DNA from 4 places in the Janthinobacterium sp. GW821-FHT03C08 genome. Region 4 is predicted to be linked to each of the others. Evidence: predicted binding sites of a transcription regulator. Region 4 holds the regulator's gene; each other region holds the start of a gene.
The links. The regulator sigma-54, encoded in region 4, starts transcription at its own class of promoters, with help from an activator protein. The targets are predictions, from matches to a motif close to TGGCANGNAANCTGCTTT.
Positions count from the first base shown of each region.

Region 1: the regulator sigma-54 is predicted to act here: its motif matches at 2,694-2,711, upstream of urtA (urea ABC transporter substrate-binding protein).
Region 2: the regulator sigma-54 is predicted to act here: its motif matches at 1,413-1,430, upstream of AC07VL_RS27660 (beta-propeller fold lactonase family protein).
Region 3: the regulator sigma-54 is predicted to act here: its motif matches at 1,741-1,758, upstream of pepA (flocculation-associated PEP-CTERM protein PepA).

Region 1 covers NZ_JBWKUP010000004.1:274,368-278,790, forward strand. The annotation lists gene AC07VL_RS07585 (Hsp70 family protein) at 1-325, opposite strand, end outside; gene AC07VL_RS07590 (DUF2760 domain-containing protein) at 322-903, opposite strand; gene AC07VL_RS07595 (transglutaminase-like domain-containing protein) at 1,184-1,741, shown strand; gene AC07VL_RS07600 (DUF4349 domain-containing protein) at 1,758-2,543, shown strand; gene urtA (urea ABC transporter substrate-binding protein) at 2,769-4,022, shown strand; gene urtB (urea ABC transporter permease subunit UrtB) at 4,150-4,423, shown strand, end outside.
Region 2 covers NZ_JBWKUP010000035.1:10,627-15,049, forward strand. The annotation lists gene adh (aldehyde dehydrogenase) at 1-56, opposite strand, end outside; gene AC07VL_RS27660 (beta-propeller fold lactonase family protein) at 392-1,348, opposite strand; gene AC07VL_RS27665 (TonB-dependent receptor family protein) at 1,553-3,691, shown strand; gene AC07VL_RS27670 (substrate-binding periplasmic protein) at 3,844-4,423, opposite strand, start outside.
Region 3 covers NZ_JBWKUP010000004.1:190,823-195,245, reverse strand. The annotation lists gene AC07VL_RS07210 (acyl-CoA thioesterase) at 1-393, opposite strand, end outside; gene AC07VL_RS07205 (hypothetical protein) at 481-849, opposite strand; gene AC07VL_RS07200 (hypothetical protein) at 979-1,116, opposite strand; gene AC07VL_RS07195 (hypothetical protein) at 1,331-1,504, opposite strand; gene pepA (flocculation-associated PEP-CTERM protein PepA) at 1,834-2,667, shown strand; gene AC07VL_RS07185 (nitroreductase family protein) at 2,747-3,856, opposite strand; gene AC07VL_RS07180 (ThiF family adenylyltransferase) at 3,857-4,423, opposite strand, start outside.
Region 4 covers NZ_JBWKUP010000002.1:186,253-190,675, reverse strand. The annotation lists gene lptC (LPS export ABC transporter periplasmic protein LptC) at 1-557, shown strand, start outside; gene lptA (lipopolysaccharide transport periplasmic protein LptA) at 583-1,164, shown strand; gene lptB (LPS export ABC transporter ATP-binding protein) at 1,164-1,919, shown strand; gene AC07VL_RS03240 (RNA polymerase factor sigma-54) at 1,924-3,402, shown strand; gene hpf (ribosome hibernation-promoting factor, HPF/YfiA family) at 3,473-3,832, shown strand; gene AC07VL_RS03230 (3-hydroxyisobutyryl-CoA hydrolase) at 3,969-4,423, shown strand, end outside.

The DNA of each region.
Region 1 (4,423 bases), on a different contig from region 4:
TCGACACCAGACGGATCGGCGTGGTGGCGCCGCGGCTGCGGGCCATTTCGCCCACGACGAAGGGCGCTTCGGCTTCCTCGGTGACCCAGGGCAGGGCCAGGTCGCCCGCCGCCACTTCATCGGCGTGGGGCAGGTAGACGAACGAGGGCAGCAGCGACAATTCTTCGACGGTGCCCGGTGCCGACAGTTGCGGCACCTTCAGCACGCCGTGGCTGGACTTTTCGCCGTCGCTCTCGACCAGGTTCACGTACGACAGGGCACTGTGGGTGGTGCCCAGGTCGATGCCGATGGCGTAGCGCGGGGTGTTGTTCGTTGCGTCGTTCACAGTTCCACCTCGGCCGGTGCCAGGATGGCAGCGTCATGCTGCTCGCTCAGTTTCGGCAGGCGCACGCTGGAGGCGCGCCAGCCGCGGTGGCTGAGGGTGCCCGTGAATGGCGCGGAACCGACTACGTTGCCCGTCAGGCGCACGCTGGCCGAGTCAAAGCCTTCCTGCAGCACGATGCGGCTGCCCTCGGCTTCCTGGCGCACGGCCTCGATGGTGAAGTATTCGCGCATGACCTTGGCGCAGCCTTCATGCACGACGCGGGCGGCCGCGCCGATGTCGGCATCGGCATGGCTGCCCAGGTTTTCCTGGGTGAAGTCGATCAAGCGCGCTTCGCGTTGAAGCAGGGCCAGCAATTGTAGGGCCGCGTCCGGCGTGGCTTCTTTCAAAATGACGGGGGCGGCTGCCGGCGTTGGCACGGGTGCCGGAGCAGGGGCCACGGGCGCTACCGGCGCGGCCTCGGGCAGGGACAGCTTTTCCACGCGGGCCGCATAGGCGGCGTCCGACAGGGTGCTGAAGAAGGCGCCGAAGGCCAGCGGGACTCTGCGCCAGAACGATGGGTGGGACGATGAAGCGCTCATAGGGAACTCGTTTCTCTGATCTGTAGGGAGGCGTCGGCGGCGCGCCGGGTGGCGGGGCCGCTTCGCAAGGTGGTGCATGCGCCGGCCTGTTGCATTGGGGCCGGCAAGCGTTTGCCCGCATGATACCAGCTACGGCGCCGGCGCCAAAGCCGCCGGCGCCCGCTGCGCCTCGCCGGGGCAAGGATTTTCTTTGTTCCTGCGCAAGGAAACGGTGGATTTCCCGCCGCTTCGACTAAAATCCGGCATTGCTTTTTCACAAGACCTTTTCTCCCTGAACGCCATGACGACCGATTTTGCCCCGTATCTCGCCAGCAGCATGCATATCGACAGCGACCATCCGGCCGTGCGCGCCATCGCGGCCCGCTGCTTTGCCTTCGTGCGCGACGAGATCGCCCACAGCTGGGACTACCAGCGCAATCCCGTCACCTGCCGCGCCTCCGACGTCCTGCGGCACGGCACGGGATATTGTTATGCGAAGAGCCATTTGCTGGCCGCGCTGCTGCGCGCCAACGGCATTCCTGCCGGCCTGTGCTACCAGCGCCTGGCCGTGGGCGAAATCGGGCCGCCGTTCTGCCTGCATGGCTTGAACGCCGTGTACTTGCAAGAATTTGGCTGGTATCGCATTGATGCGCGCGGCAACAAGCCTGGCGTCGACGCGGCGTTTGTGCCGCCACGCGAGCAGCTGGCCTTTCCCGTGCTGGCGCCCGAGGAGCGCGACTTGCCGGAAATCTGGGCGCAACCATTGCCGCAGGTGGTCCTTGCACTGACGCACTACGCCACGGTACAAGACGTGGCCGCGCATCTGCCCGATGTTGAAATGTTGCCTTTGCGAAAATAATTAATAGAAAGAAATCATGAAAAAAGTCTATATATGCCTGTTCGGACTGTTGCTGCTGGCCGGTTGCGGCAAGGCTAACCGCTCTGTCCAATCCAGCGATACGCGCGTGATGACTGAGGGTAAAGGGCAAGATTACCTGGCCTATGAACATAACGTCGACGTGATGGCAGGGGAGGCGCAGGTACGGCCCCTGTACGAAAAAGTCGTGGCCGCCTGCAAGGCCGATACGGAAAACGGCTGTCTGTTGCTCGATTCCAGCATCGACGGCGGCCGCTATGTACACGCGCGCATCAGCATGCGCGCCAAGCCGGCCGGCATCAAGAAGATGATGGCGCTGGTGGGAAGCGAAGGCGAGATCACCAGCCAGGGCACGAAGGTGGAAGACCTGGGCCGCCCCGTGCTTGACAGCAAGAAGCGCCTGGAGATGCTGAAACAGTACCAGGCGCAATTGCAGGACCTGGAAAAGCGCTCGGGCACAAACGTCGATGCGCTGATCAAGGTGACCAAGGAGCTGGCCACCGTGCAAGTGGAACTGGAGCAGGCGACGGCGGCCAATGCCCTGTTGATGCAGCGCATCGACACGGACTTGCTGAACGTGGCCATCAGCGCCGAAGGCAAGCAATCGTTCTGGCGTCCCGTCAAGCGCGCGCTGGGCGATTTCACGGACAACCTGTCCGAAGGCGTGGCCAACGCCATCACGGCCATGGCCTACATCCTGCCGTGGCTGGTGGCTTTCGTGCTGCTGTTCCCGCTGGGACGCAAGGGCTGGCGCCGCCTGCGAGGCTTGCCGCGCAAGGATTAAAGCCTCCGGCGCACTGTTTTACGGCAATTTGAAACCTGGCTGCACAGTCCTTGTGCAGCCAGGTTTTTTTTCGTGCGGCATGGGGCGTGCGGCCGGCACTCGCTTGCACCACGGCATGGCACGCGCACCATGGCGCTCGCCTGTGGATGCTGGCATGCATTCTGCTTTAACAACATCGCAGGCCCATCCATTGATACTCATGCAGTTCCTCACTCAGGAGTCCACATGTCACGACGCATCATCTTGAAAGCGGCAGCAGCCGGCGCACTGGCCCTGGCCACGTCCATCACCATGCAGGCGGTCTGGGCCGCAGACACGATCAAGGTGGGCATCTTGCACTCCCTGTCGGGCACCATGGCCATTTCCGAAACGTCGCTGAAGGACGTGGCCCTGATGACGATCGCGGAAATCAATGCCAAGGGCGGCGTGCTGGGCAAGAAGCTGGAGCCCGTCGTCGTCGACCCGGCCTCGAACTGGCCTTTGTTCGCGGAAAAAGCGAGACAATTGGTGGCGCAGGACAAGGTGGCGGTCGTGTTCGGCTGCTGGACGTCCGTGTCCCGTAAATCCGTCTTGCCGGTGTTCAAGGAACTCAACAGCCTGCTGTTCTACCCCGTGCAATACGAGGGCGAGGAATTGGAAAAGAATGTGTTCTATACGGGCGCGGCGCCCAACCAGCAGGCGATCCCCGCCGTGGAGTACCTGATGAGCAAGGATGGCGGCGGCGCCAAGCGCTTCGTGCTGCTGGGCACGGATTATGTATATCCGCGCACTACCAACAAGATTTTGCGTGCCTTCCTGAAAAGCAAGGGAGTCAAGGATAGCGACATCAGCGAGGTCTACACGCCGTTCGGCCATGCCGATTATCAAACCATCGTCGCCAACATCAAGAAGTTTTCCGCCGGCGGCAAGACGGCCGTCATTTCCACCATCAATGGCGATTCCAACGTGCCGTTCTACAAGGAACTGGGCAATGCAGGCCTGAAAGCGACGGACGTGCCCGTCGTCGCGTTTTCCGTGGGCGAGGAAGAGCTGCGCGGCATCGATACCAAGCCCCTGCTGGGGCATCTGGCGGCGTGGAATTACTTTGAATCCGTCAAGAACCCCGTCAACGCGGCCTTCATCAAGCAGTGGAAGGCGTATGCCGTGGCGCAAAAGCTGCCGAACGCGGGTTCCGTCGTGACGAACGACCCCATGGAAGCGACCTATGTGGGCATCCATATGTGGGCGCAAGCCGTGGAAAAGGCGAAATCGACGGAGACGGACAAGGTGATCGCCGCCATGGCGGGCCAGAGCGTCAAGGCGCCGTCGGGCTTTACCCTGACCATGGATGCAACGAACCACCACCTGCACAAGCCCGTGATGATCGGCGAGATCAAGGCCGACGGGCAATTCAATGTCGTGTGGAAAACCAAGGAACCGATACGCGCCCAGCCGTGGAGCCCGTATATCAAGGGCAATGAGGGCAAGCAGAAGCTGTAGGCGCTGATATTTAACCCAGCAGCAACTGCCGGGGTCGGACCCTCAGGGACTAGGCGTCCCCATCCGACCCCAGTCCTCGCCTTTGGGGTAGGCGTTCGCCCCGTGCAGTTTTTCCATGGAACTTACAATGCGGTTCATCCCCAAACTGCTGGTCCTCGCCTGCCTGTTGCTATCCTCGCTGGCGCAGGCGGCCATCTCTCCCGACCTGCTCAAGCCGCTGGCCGGCGACGATCCCGACGCCAGGGTCGCCGCCGTGGCGCAGATCGCCGCCCTGGCCACACCCGAGGCCGCCAGGGTGCTGCAAGCCTTGCAGGACGATGCCTTGTATGCCGCACCCGACGGCACGGTGTACATCGTCGATGGCGAGCACGCCTACGATCCCGCCACGGGCCAGCTGGGTG
Region 2 (4,423 bases), on a different contig from region 4:
TAGCGTTGCTTGAAGGGATTGGCCACGCCCAGTTTGCTGATGTCTGCGAGATTCATGTCGTCCTCTATCGGGTTAATTAGAATGGAATTACTTAATTAAAATCAAACGTCCTGGTACAGATGGGGTAAGTACACGGTGTCTTCCGCAAATGCCGTGCCAGCTCGCCGCCCCACTACAAACTTAGCCGGTTTTACCCTTGTTACAAGGGCGTGGCGTCAAACCCGGCGCGCTTTTCGCCCATACGCCCGAGCCGGATCGATGCTGGCTTGCTGTTTGCGTTTTGAACAAGGCGGCGGGGTACTGTTCCAATCCGGGCCAGCCCTGCCGCCGCGCCCCTGCGCCGCTGCACAATGGAACAGGTGTACCAGACTGGAACACCTGCTCTGTGCCACTACCGAATTACCACGCCCCATGGCAATTCGCCCACGGCAATATCGGCCACCTTGCGCGCGCTGGCCGTGTCGATGACGGACACGCTGTTGGAGCGCCCATTGGCCACGTACAGTTTGGTCCCGTCGGGCGTGATGGCCATGTTCCACGGGCGTTTGCCGACGGCAATGGTGGCCGTCACCTGGTGGCTGGCCGTATCGATCACCATTACCGTGCCGTCGATGCCGTTCGAGACATACACTTGCTTGCCGCCGGGATGGACCACGATGCCGTTCGCGTTCTTGCCCGCAGGAATGGTGGCGATGGCCTTGCGCGCCGTCATGTCGATCACGTAGACGGCATTGACCAGTTCGCAGGCCACGTAGGCCAGGCCGGAATCGGGGCTGAAGCCGATGCCGCGCGGACGCAGGCCGACGGCGACGGACGCCACCTGGCGGCGTTGCGCCACATCAATGACATCGACTTGCTCGGCCTCTTCCGCGCTGACCAGCAGCCAGCGCCCGTCCGGGCTGAAGACGGCGTGTTCCGGATTGCGTCCCTGCACCTTGATATCGGCCAGCAAGACGCCCGTCTGACCATCGAGCAAGGCCACGCTATTGTTTTCCTCGACGGCCACGGCTATCAGGCTGCCGTCGCGGGAAGCGCTGACGCCTTCGGGCGACTTGCCCAGCGCTACGCTGCGTACGGGCGCACCGCCAGCGTTGTCAATCAGCAGCAAGGCACTGCTGGCGGCGTCCGTGACAAACAATTGCCGTCCGGTGGGGTCGGCAGCGATGCCGCGCGGGCGCTTGCCAGCCGCGATTTGGCGCACGACCTGGTCGGTCGCCGTGTCGATCACGCTCAAGGTGCCCGACTTTTCATTGGGCACGTAGGCAAACGGGGCCGCCTGGACGGCCGTGCAGGCAAGCGCAGGCAACAACATGCAAGCCTGGCGCAAGCGGAACAGAAAGTTGGGCATAATCACCTTTTCAATGGGAACACACAGGAAGCGCGCGCGGGAGCGGCGCAGGTGACGATGCCTGCATGCAAACGCCGTGCCACTGACAGGCGTATAATTTCCGCCCACCAATGGAGACATGGCAGGCATATTGCTTGACACACCTACGCAGACCTGCGCCGCGCACGCGACCAAGCAGGCTTTTATTCACATTGGAGAACCCGCATGCAGCATCGTTTCCGCCTGAACACCATCGCCAGCCTGTTTGTCGCCGGCAGCGCCACTTTCGCTCCCCACGTCTTTGCCGCCGAGGTCGCTGACCCTGCCAACGGGCAACTCATGGATACGGTGGTCATCAGCGGCAGCCGCATTGCCCATCCCAGCCAGGAAGTACCGGCGTCCATCGACGTGGTCGACAGCGCGCGCATCCAGGACGGCCAAATCCGCGTGAATGCGTCGGAAGCGCTGGCCGCCGTGCCGGGCCTGGTCGTGCAGAACCGCCAGAACTATGCGCAGGACTTGCAAATCTCGTCACGGGGCTTCGGTGCCCGCTCGGCCTTCGGCGTGCGCGGCGTCAAGCTGATCAGCGACGGCATTCCCGCCAGCATGCCCGATGGCCAGGGCCAGGCTGCCACCTTCAATCTCGATACGGCCGAGCGCATCGAAGTGCTGCGCGGGCCGTTCTCTGCCATCTACGGCAACCACTCGGGCGGCGTGATCCAGCTGTTTTCCAAGGATGGGCAGAATCCCCCTTCCGTCGAACTGAATGTGACGGGCGGCAGCTACGGCACCAGCAAGGTGGACCTGTCGGCGCAGGGCCAGGCGGGCGGCATCGGCTACGTGCTCGACGGCTCGCGCTTCCGCACGGATGGCTTCCGCGACCACAGCGCCGCCACGCGCGAACAGGCGTTCGGCAAGATCACGGTCAAGCCCACGGCGGACAGCAAGCTGACCATCGTCGCCAATAGCCTGCACCAAGGCAACACGCAAGATCCGCTGGGCGCTACCTGGGCGACTTTTGCCGCGAACCCGCGCGCCGGCGAAATCGATACGACGGACACGCAAAATCCGAAACGCACCCTGGCCGAGCGCTACAACACGCGCAAGAGCATCGACCATCAGCAAATCGGCGCCACCTATGAGCAATCGTTCGGCGACGACCGCCTGCACGTGACGGCCTACGGCGGCAACCGCGACGTCATCCAGTACCAGGCATTCACCAAGGGTTTCCAGGCGCCGGCCAGCCATTCGGGCGGCGTGGTCGACTTCCAGCGCCAGTTCTACGGCATCGACACCAACTGGCTACACGTGAGCCAGTTGGCTGGCGGCAAGCTGAGCACCACCATCGGCATCGACTATGGCCGCTCCAGCGATGACCGCACCGGCTATGAAAATTACATCGGCAACACGTTTGGCGTGAAAGGCAAGCTGCGCCGCGACGAGCAGGATATCGTCTCCAGCCTCGATCCGTATATCCAGGCGGAATGGCAAAACGGACCGTGGCTGCTCAGCGCAGGTTTGCGTTACAGCAAGATGAAAGTGGCCGTCGACGACCATTTCCTCAGCAACGGCAACGATAGCGGCAGCCTGGAATTCAGCCACACGACGCCGGTGCTGGGCCTGCTGTATAAACTGACGCCCGACGTCAACGTCTACGCCAGCGCCGCGCGCGGCTTCGAGGCGCCCACCTTGAACGAGCTGTTTTACTCGGGCACGGGCGGCGGCTTCAATTTCAACTTGAAACCAGCCACCAGCACCAACCTGGAAGCGGGCGTCAAGGCCAGGATCGCCAACAACACGCACGTGAACGCGGCCTTGTTCCAGATCAAGACCAACGATGAACTGGTGGTGGACAGTTCCAGCGGCGGGCGTACGAGCTATCGCAACGCGGGCAAGACCTTGCGTCAGGGCATGGAAGTCTCGCTGGACTCCAGCCTGCCCTATGGTTTCACGGCGAAAGTGGCCCTGACCAGCCTGCACGCCGTGTATGACCAGGCCTTCGGCGCAGTGCGCGAAGGCAGCCGCCTGCCGGGCGTGCCCAGCGCCAATCTGTTCGCGGAACTGGCCTGGAAAGACACGCTCGACCGCTTCGGTGCGGCACTGGAAAGCGTGGCCAGCAACCAGGTCTATGCGGAAGACAGCAACAGCGAAAAACCGGCGCCCGGCTACACGGTATTCAATGCGCGCTTCAATGCCAAGCAAAATGCAGGCAGCTGGCGCTTCAAGGAATTTGCCCGTCTGAACAATCTTTTTGACAAGACCTACGTGGGCTCCGTCATCGTCGGCGACAGCAACAAGCGCTACTACGAGGCGGCACCGGGGCGTAACTGGTTGCTGGGCGTCAGCGCCCAATACTCGTTTTAAGCACAGCTGAGAAAAAGTTCATGGCCCGGTTGCATTGATTCGTGCCGCCTACGGCCATGTGCCTTGCCAGGAACATTTTTCAGGCGCTCTCATGACAAAAAAGCCCGCGCCTCTTCCGATGCGCGGGCTTTTTTTGTGATGAGCATGGCGTGTTATGGCCGCGCTTCCTTCACGCCATATTTCTCAAAGATGGCTTTCAATTCGCCGCTGGCCGCCATCTCGTTCATGGCCGCCTGCAGCAGTTTGGCCACATCGAGCTGCTGGCGGCTGACGGCCAAGCCCACGGCCCAGCCTGCACGCGGCAGGCGGGCGAACGCTACTTCGCTCAAGGGGAAGGCGGGATCGCTTTTCAGCACCGATTCGATTTCCGAGCGGTTTGCCAGCACGGCGTCGAGCTGGCCCGCCTGCAATTGCTGCAAGGCTTCCGCCGCCGTGTCGAAAATGCGTACATCATCGCGGTATTTCCCATTATCCTCCCCCAACATCAGCATGGCGGCAATCGACACCTTTTCCACGCCGATGCGCTTGCCGGCCAGCGAAGCGACGCCATCGAATTGCGGCACAGCATGCGCGCTGCGGGCTAGCCGCACCGTTTCCACGTAATACGGTGCAAAAATTTCCACCTTGTCGTTGTCTGCCATCAATTTCTTATCGACCGGCACGTGCAGCATCACGTCGGCAGGACCATAACCGAGGTAATGGCCCTTCCACACCATATTGCGCAAATCGTCG
Region 3 (4,423 bases), on a different contig from region 4:
TTCCGGCGTCTCGAGCACCAGCGGCGGCACGGCCACCGGCTTGCGGTTGGCATCCACCGCCACCATCGTGAAGTAGCAGCTGTTGGCGTGGCGCACCAGGCGCTGCTGGATGTTTTCCGTCACCACGCGGATACCCACTTCCATCGACGTCGTGCCCGTGTAATTGATCGAGGCGAGGAAGGTCACCAGTTCGCCCACGTGGATGGGCTGCAAAAACATCACCTGGTCCACGGACAGGGTCACCACATAGCTGCCCGAATAGCGGCTGGCGCAGGCATAGGCGACGCTGTCGAGGTATTTCAGGATGGTGCCGCCGTGCACGTTGCCGGAAAAGTTGGCCATATCGGGCGTCATCAGGACCGTCATCGTCAGTTCGTGGGCCGACCAGTTCATCGCACTGTCCAAAGTGTTCTCCAAAGGGGATGGTTTATAAATGCATGGGGGATATGAAAACCGGCCCCAGGGGCCGGTTGGCGAGCCTTACAGGCCCAGCGTGTCGATGTCGGCCAGCGAGTCGCGGCCCTTGTCGGAAATGTCGTGGCCCTCGCCCTCGGCGCGCGCCACGATATGGGCTTTCTTGCCCAGGAAGTAGGCCACGTCCGTATCCAGCTTGGTCAGCGGATCGGCAGCCACGGCGCGCAAGCCCATGATGCAGCGGCGCAGGAACAGCATCTGCTGGGCTTTCTCGGTGATGGACAGGCGACCATCGCGTGCATAGCTGAGCAGCTTCAGGCCGGACAGGCGCTTGGCATTGCGGGCAACGCAAGCGCTGGGGCGCTCGGTCTTGATGCCGCATGCAACTTGCTCCAGCGCGTCATATTCATCGGTTGTTAATTTCTCGTTCTTCATTACTTTTCCATAAAAGGCCAGGTGTTCGGCCCCCATGGTACGCGCCCCGCTGCGCATCGGCAACAGGCAACGTGATTCAGCCGCCGCCCGCCCCGCAGACGGCGCACTGAAAAGACGCCAGGATAGCGCTTATTTGTAGCTGCGCAGCAGCAGCCAGGCCAAGCCGCAACCGGCCACGGCGCCTGCCAGCGCCAGTGCCACCATGTTCTTGCTGGTGATCACAGGGCGACGGCCCAGGTAAATTTTGTTATGCAAGGAATTGCCCATGATGGTCTCCTGTACAAGAATTTTTAGGATGTCTCATTATAAGAACAGAATCGTGACGGCCGCATGACACACAGCAGTTCAGCCTTGATTTGTATCCACTCGGCAACGTTTATTGGCATTTTTGTTGTTTAAATGGCGTGGCCATCCGGCCGCCCGCGCAATCCATTTCCGGCTAGAAATAAACAGCGCGTGGCGGCGGCACGGTGCCTCGCGTTCAGCCCATCTTGACGGGTGGCGGCGGTGGCGTCGGTTCCTCGACAGGCACGGGTTCCGTGCGGGGCGGCTTTTCCGCTGGCGGCACCAGCGGATCGCCTTCGGGCGGCGGCGGGATATCCGGTTCGGGCGTGCTGTGCGCACGCAGCGGGGCGTGACGGGATGATGGCTGCATGGTGTGACCTCCTTTGCCTGCAACTGTAGCCCAGGGCGGGAAAGGCTGGCGCCCGCAAGCGGCGCCCTGCCGGCAAGCCGTCCCGTGCCAAACGCGCGCCGCAGCGGCCCTGGCCTGCCCGGCCGCAGTGGACAGGCTTCGCTGAAGGCGGCGCGAAACGTCGGCTTTCTTTACACGCGCGCGCAAAACGGCTGCCCCGTTTTTGTAAGTCCTTGAATATCAATAGAAAGATGAGATGGTACGCATTCTGCTTGAAGGGCGTATGAGGTTATCTGAGGCAGACGCCACAGTGACCTGGTCCGATCAACCCTCACGCTGAAGGAAATGCCATGAAACCGCTGTCCTCATTCCTGCGTCTCGCCCTCTCCGCGGCCGTCATCGGCGCCGCGCTGATCAGCGCGCCCGCATCCGCCGGCCCTTTGTTTACCGTCAATGAAGGTTCCGTTCCCGGCGCCGCCCCCAACCTGGTGGTGGCCGACCGCATCAGCTTTGAATATCACGCGCGCATCGAACAGACCATCGTGGGCGGCCTCGGCGGCGGCAACGATCCCTTCACGGAAACGGGCTTTGTGAGCAAGGCCGCGTTCGGCACCCCCGCCAACGGCAGCATTCCATCGCAGCTGAACGCCCTCAATGGCTACGGCATGTATGGCCTGTTCACCATCACCGGCCAGGCGGACGCCTTGGCTGCCGGCATCCACGCCACCTTCCAGACCCTGACCATGACCTTGTACATCGATCCCAACCAGGACACGACGCTGTCGCTCAGCAATGTCGCAGGCTCGCCCGTGAACGTGGGCGGCATCTCCGCGGACGACTATGCGATCGTGACCTACACCCTCGATGTGGGCGAGGCGCACATTTTCGACGGCCTGGCCCAGGGCGACTTCAAGGCCTTGCTTAACGCGACGCTGACGCCGCAAGGACAATTATTCTTCGTCAACCCCAATCCGTTTTTCCCCCTGGAATCTCTCAGCGGGAATACGAACAGCTTCGTCGGCGGCAGCCTGACCGACAGTTTCGTCGCCATGGCCGATGGGGGCGGCCTGGAATTATTCCAGGGGACAGTACCCGAGCCAGGCACGATCGCCCTGCTGGGTATCGGCCTGTTTGGCCTGGGCATGACGGCGCGCCGCCAGCAAGAGGGACAGCGCAAGTCCTGACATGCGCATCATCCCGCTGAAAAGCCGCCGGCATCCCCGGCGGCTTTTTGCGCTGCGGCAGCGCCCCGGCGCACGCCGTTCACGCCGGCGGCTTTGCCTCGGCCGGCGCCACCAGCAAGTCCTGCAGCGGACGGCGCAGCGAGCGCGCACTGGCCGCCGGCCCGGCGCCGATGCGTCCGAGGAACACGGCCCGCCCGGCCGCCGCCGTCCCCAGCACGGCCTGGCATTGCGCGGCCAGGTCCTGCGCCAGTTCCTGCATGCCATCCGTGCGGGAAAAGGCCCGCCGTTCGCGCACGTAGCGGGAAAAGATCAGCGGCGTCAGTTCCGGCTGCAGTTGCAGACCCAGCTGCGTGGCCGTCAGCCAGAAGCGCTGCATGGCCCTGCCGGCCGCCACGTAGTCGTCCGTGTGGCGGGGCGGCGCCTCGGCCAGCAGCAGGAAATGCGCGCCGCAGTAAATACCTGGCAGCAAATCCATCTGCAGGCGCGGCGCGACGGTGCCGGCCAGCCAGGTATTGAAGAAGTCCACGCGGCGCCAGCTTTGCATGACCCAGCGCATCAGCCGCGCCGTCATGGGGTCCACGCCCAGTGCCTGGTCCGGGATGCGGTCGGCGCTGTAGCGCGCGCCCCACTCGATGACGTCGCGGTGCACCTTGTGCGCCTCGGGCATGGTCAGGCGCAGGCGGGCATTGTCGAACATCAGGCGCGCGCAGGCCAGGCGCGCGCGCCAGCCCTCGAACCATTGCACCTGGTAGCCCGGCGGCAGGCTGGCCGCCAGCGCCGCCTTTTCGCTGGCGCGCAGCTGGCGCGTGCTGAGCCGGCGTCGCTGCACGCTGCGCCGGGGCAGGAAGGCCGCCAGCGGGTCGGGCGCCAGGCCGGGGCTGTCGACAAAATGCACGTCGAAGGTGGGCAAGGTCTCGGGCATGCCCGCGCGCCGGCGCGCCTGCATGCGCAAACCGTGACAGCTGGCCGCCAGCGCCATGCTTTCCAGCAAGGCGCCCAGCGACAGCTGGCTGGGATGGCCGTCCAGGTCGTACACGCAATGGCTGCGCGTATCGAAGCCATGCACGACGACGTGACGCCCGTCGACGACTTCGAAACGCCACGGCTGCGTGTTGTCGCCGCTGGGCGCCCAGCGCGCCTGGTCGAGGATGTTTTCCAGGACGGGATCGATCTGCAGTGCTGGCGCCATTTATGCCCCCTGCGCCGCGCGGCGCCGCTTGATGATGGCCATCGCCAGGCGCTGCAGCGGGTGGCGGTTGCCGCCGGGACGCCAGGTATGCACGAGCTTGTTGCGGTAGGCATCGAAATGCTGGCCGTGCGGCGCCGCCAGCACCTTGCCGCGTTTCAACAAGATCTTCAACGCTTCCGTGGCGGCAGCGCCCGCGCACAGCTGGCAGCCCATGATGGTCGACGGCCCGCGCCGCTCCTTCAGGTTGATGGCGGACGGGTCCACCAGGTAGGGGCCGTGCAGGCCGGCCGGCGCCAGCCCGACGAGGAAGCGCAGGGCTTTTTCTTCCTCCGGCAAGTCGCCCCAGCCGAAGTACTCCTCGAACGTCATGCCGCCCGGCAGGAAGTTGAGCACGGCAGTGCCCATGCCCAGCGGCGCGGCCGTGATGGCGGGGATGCCCAGGCGCGCGCAGCGGGCGAACGTGGCCTGGCGCGCGGGGAAGGCGAAGAAATCGAGGCCATCCACGTACAGGTCCACGCCGTCGAAGAATTCGGCCAGGTTGCTGTCATGTATGCCATCGGGAAATTG
Region 4 (4,423 bases):
CGGTTGTCGTCGCGCTGGGCAGCTTCTGGCTGCTCGAGGTGATGAACAAGAATGCCCAGGATATCAATGCCAGCAAGCACCTCGACGAACCTGATTATTTCATCACCAATTTCAGCCTGGTGCGCATGGATTTGACGGGCAAGCCCAGCTACATCGTGTCGGGCACCAAGCTCACGCATTACCCGGCCGACGATTCGTCCGATATCGACCAGCCCTTCGTGCGCAAGCTCACGCCCGGCATGCCGCCGATGAACATGAACGCGGAACTGGCGCATATCGACCAGAATAATACCCGGCTGCAACTGCACCGCCAGGTCGTCGTCGACCGCGTGGCCAGCCCGAAGGCGCAGAACCTGACCCTGAAGACGGAAGCGCTGACGGTGTACCCGGATGAAGAACGGATGGAAACGGACGTGCCTGTCGATATCCTGACGGGTTCCTCGCGCATCAACGGCGTGGGCATGAAGGCGAACAATGCGACCGGCGTGGTGGAAGTGCAGAATGCCTTGCGCATCGTGCTGCCGCCGAAACCACGGCCAGCTGCCGCGGCCAAATGACAGAATGAAACAAGGAAACCATAATATGAAAAACATCTTGCTGCTGACCCTATTTTCACTCGCCGTGATGGGCACGGCGCATGCCGAAAAGGCCGATTCCGAGAAGGAAGCCGTCATCACGGCCCAGCGCGGCCAGGTCGATGACGTCAAGCAGACGCGCACTTTGACGGGCGACGTCGTGCTGGTGAAGGGCACGCTGACCATGAAGGCGGGCCGCGCCTTGATCACGGAAGACCCGCAAGGCTACCAGTTCATCACCTTCTGGGCCGATCCCGGCAAGCTGGCCACCTTCCGCCAGAAGCGCGACGGCGCGGGCGACCTGTGGGTCGAGGGCGAGGCGGAGCGCGTGGAATACGACAACAAGACGGAAGTGGTGAAACTGTTTTCCAAGGCCAAGCTGACGCGCCTGGAAGGTACGAAGCCGACGGACGTGGCCAATGGCGCCTTCATCTCGTATGACAGCCGCAAGGAAGTGTTTACGATGGAAAATTCCGACAGCGGCACCAGCACTCCCGGTGCCGGCAGCGTGCGCATGGTGATCCAGCCGAAGACCAAGGCCCCAGCGGCGGAAAAAGCGCCTGCGGCGCCAGCGCCAGGAAAGCAATAATGGAAAATACACGTTGCGGCAGCACCCTGATCGTTCGCGGACTGCAAAAAACCTATGGCAAGCGGCAAGTCGTGCACGATGTGTCGCTGCAAGTCGAATGCGGCGAAGTGGTGGGCCTGTTGGGGCCTAATGGCGCCGGCAAGACCACCTCGTTCTACATGATTGTCGGCCTGGTGCCGTCCGATGGCGGCACCATCGACATCAGCGGCGTGGATATCTCCAGCCTGCCGATCCACCGCCGCGCGCAGATGGGCCTGTCCTACCTGCCGCAGGAGGCGTCCGTGTTCCGCAAGCTGACGGTGGAAGACAATATCCGCGCCGTGCTGGAAATCCAGACCGTCGAAGGCCGTCCCCTGAAGAAGGCCGAGATCGAGGAGCGCCTGGACAAATTGCTGGCCGACCTGCAGATCGAGAAGCTGCGCGAGAACCAGGCGCTGTCCCTGTCCGGCGGCGAGCGCCGCCGCGTGGAGATCGCCCGCGCGCTGGCCACCGACCCGCGCTTCGTGCTGCTCGACGAACCGTTCGCGGGCGTCGACCCGATCGCCGTGATCGAGATCCAGCGCATCGTGCGTTTCTTGAAGGAGCGCAATATCGGCGTGCTGATCACGGACCATAATGTACGCGAGACGCTCGGTATCTGCGACCGTGCCTACATCATCAACCAGGGCTCGGTGCTGGCGTCGGGACGCCCCGACGACATCATCGCGAACGAGTCGGTACGCCGGGTCTATCTGGGCGAACACTTCCGCATGTGAGCCAATGAAACAATCATTGCAGCTGCGCACTTCGCAGCACCTGGCACTGACGCCGCAGTTGCAGCAATCGATACGCCTGTTGCAATTGTCTACCCTGGAATTGCACCAGGAACTCGAGCAACTGCTGACGGACAACCCCCTGCTCGAGCGCCTCGACGATCCGCTCGACCGTTCGCTGCGCCTGCTCTCCGATGGCGCCCTGAGTTCCACGGCCGCGCCGGCCGAGGCGCCGCCCCAGCCGCCTGGCCAGGAGGCCCCCGCCGCGCCGGCGGAAGGCGAGACGTTTGACGGTGATGCGGGCGAGGGCCCGGCCGCCATGGACGGCGCCGACAGCGACTGGAGCGAAGCGAGCCGCGGCAAGGCCCCCGACGACGAAGATTCCCGTCCGCAACTCGAGGCCCACCACTGCACCCTGCGCGAGCACCTGATGGAGCAGATGCGCGTGACGGTGCTGGAATTGCGCGACCGCGCGCTCGTCGAGCTGATCATCGACGCCCTCGACGACAATGGCTACCTGGAAGAGTCGCTCGACGACATCCTGGCGCGCTTGCCGGAAGAGCTGGAAATCGACGCCGACGAGCTGCGCACGGCCTTGGCCCTGCTGCAAAGTTTCGATCCGCCGGGCGTAGGTGCGCGCAATGCGTCCGAATGCCTGGCGCTGCAGATCAAGCGCTTGCCGCACGTTGCCCTGGTGACGCGGCGCATGGCCCTCGTCATCGTGGAAAAGCACCTGGCCTGGTTTGCCCAGCGCGATTTCAACAAGCTGAAAAAAGCCCTCGATTGCGACGACGAAGACTTGCGCGAGGCGCAGACGGTGATCCGCCTGTGCAACCCGCACCCGGGCGCCGTGTTTGCCTCGGACGTGTCCGATTACGTCGTGCCCGACGTCGTCGTCAAGCGCGCCCGCAATGGCTGGCAAGTGACCCTGAACAACGATGTCATGCCGCGCCTGCGCGTGAACGCCATGTACGCCAATTTGTTGAAGCAGGGCAAGGGCGAAGGCGCCATGGGCGCACAGCTGCAGGAAGCCAAGTGGCTCATCAAGAACATGCGCCAGCGCTTCGACACCATCCTGCGCGTGGCGCAGGCGATAGTAGAAAGACAAAAGAACTTTTTCTCGCATGGGGCCGTTGCCATGCGCCCCCTTGTGCTCCGTGAAATAGCTGATACACTGGGTTTACACGAGAGTACTATCTCGCGGGTAACAACTCAAAAGTACATGCTGACCCCGCACGGCATGTTCGAGTTGAAATATTTCTTTGGTAGCCACGTCGCCACCGAAGCGGGGGGCGAAGCGTCATCGACGGCGATACGGGCATTGATCGTGCAACTGACAGGAGCAGAAGACCCTAAAAATCCTTTATCCGACAGTAAGATTGCGGACATGCTGGGGGAACAAGGCATGGTGATTGCGCGACGTACTGTTGCCAAATACCGGGAAGCATTGAAAATTCCGCCAGTGAGCCTGCGTAAGTGTTTGTAAGTTTTTTTCGGTTCCTCTGCGGGCCGGATACGATGGACCGCACGAACCCGAATCATCTTTAGGAGTGTGTATGAATCTCACCATCAGCGGACATCATCTCGAAGTGACACCAGCCATCCGTGAATACGTACAAACGAAACTGGAACGTGTAAAACGTCATTTCGATCAAGTCATCGATATTGCCGTGATTCTGACCGTCGACAACCTCAAAGAGAAAGAAAAACGCCAAAAGGCCGAAGTCAACCTGCGTCTGAGCGGCAAGACCGTCTACGTGGAAAGCCTGGCGCAAGACCTGTATGCCGCCATCGATACCCTGATCGACAAACTGGACCGGCAAGTGATGAAGTACAAGACCAAAGTGCAAGGGCACGGTAAAGAGGCGATCAAGCATCTGCCAGACAGCTCGGAAGAAGAATTCGCCGCCGCTTAAGCGGGCCGCGACTTTCAACCGGTTGTGATCAACTAAGGGCGCACATTGCGCCCTTTTTTGCGCCTGGACCTGTTGTCCGCATGGTTCGCCGCGCAGGCGCTAGAATGCTCCCACACTCACTTCTTTCCATTCTGCCATGAGCGACTTTGTCCAGACCTCTATCCGCAACCGCACGGGCCACATCGTGCTCGACCGTCCGAAAGCCTTGAATTCCCTGTCGCTGGAGATGGTGCGCGCCCTCAGCGCCACCTTGCTGGCCTGGCGCGACGATCCGCAGGTGGAAGCCGTGGTGATCCGTTCGAGCAGTGAAAAGGCCCTGTGCGCCGGGGGCGACATCCGTTTCTTTTACGATGCGGGCCTGGCCACGCCGCAAGGGGGCAGCGCGCTGCTGGAAGATTTCTTTACGGAAGAATATGCCCTCAACCACCTCATTCATTTCTATCCGAAACCCTATATTGCCGTGATGAATGGCGTGGTGATGGGCGGCGGCATGGGCGTGGCGCAGGCGGGCCCCGGCAACCAGTTGCGCATCGTCACAGACCGCACGCGTATGGCCATGCCGGAAGTCAACATTGGTCTGTTCCCCGACGT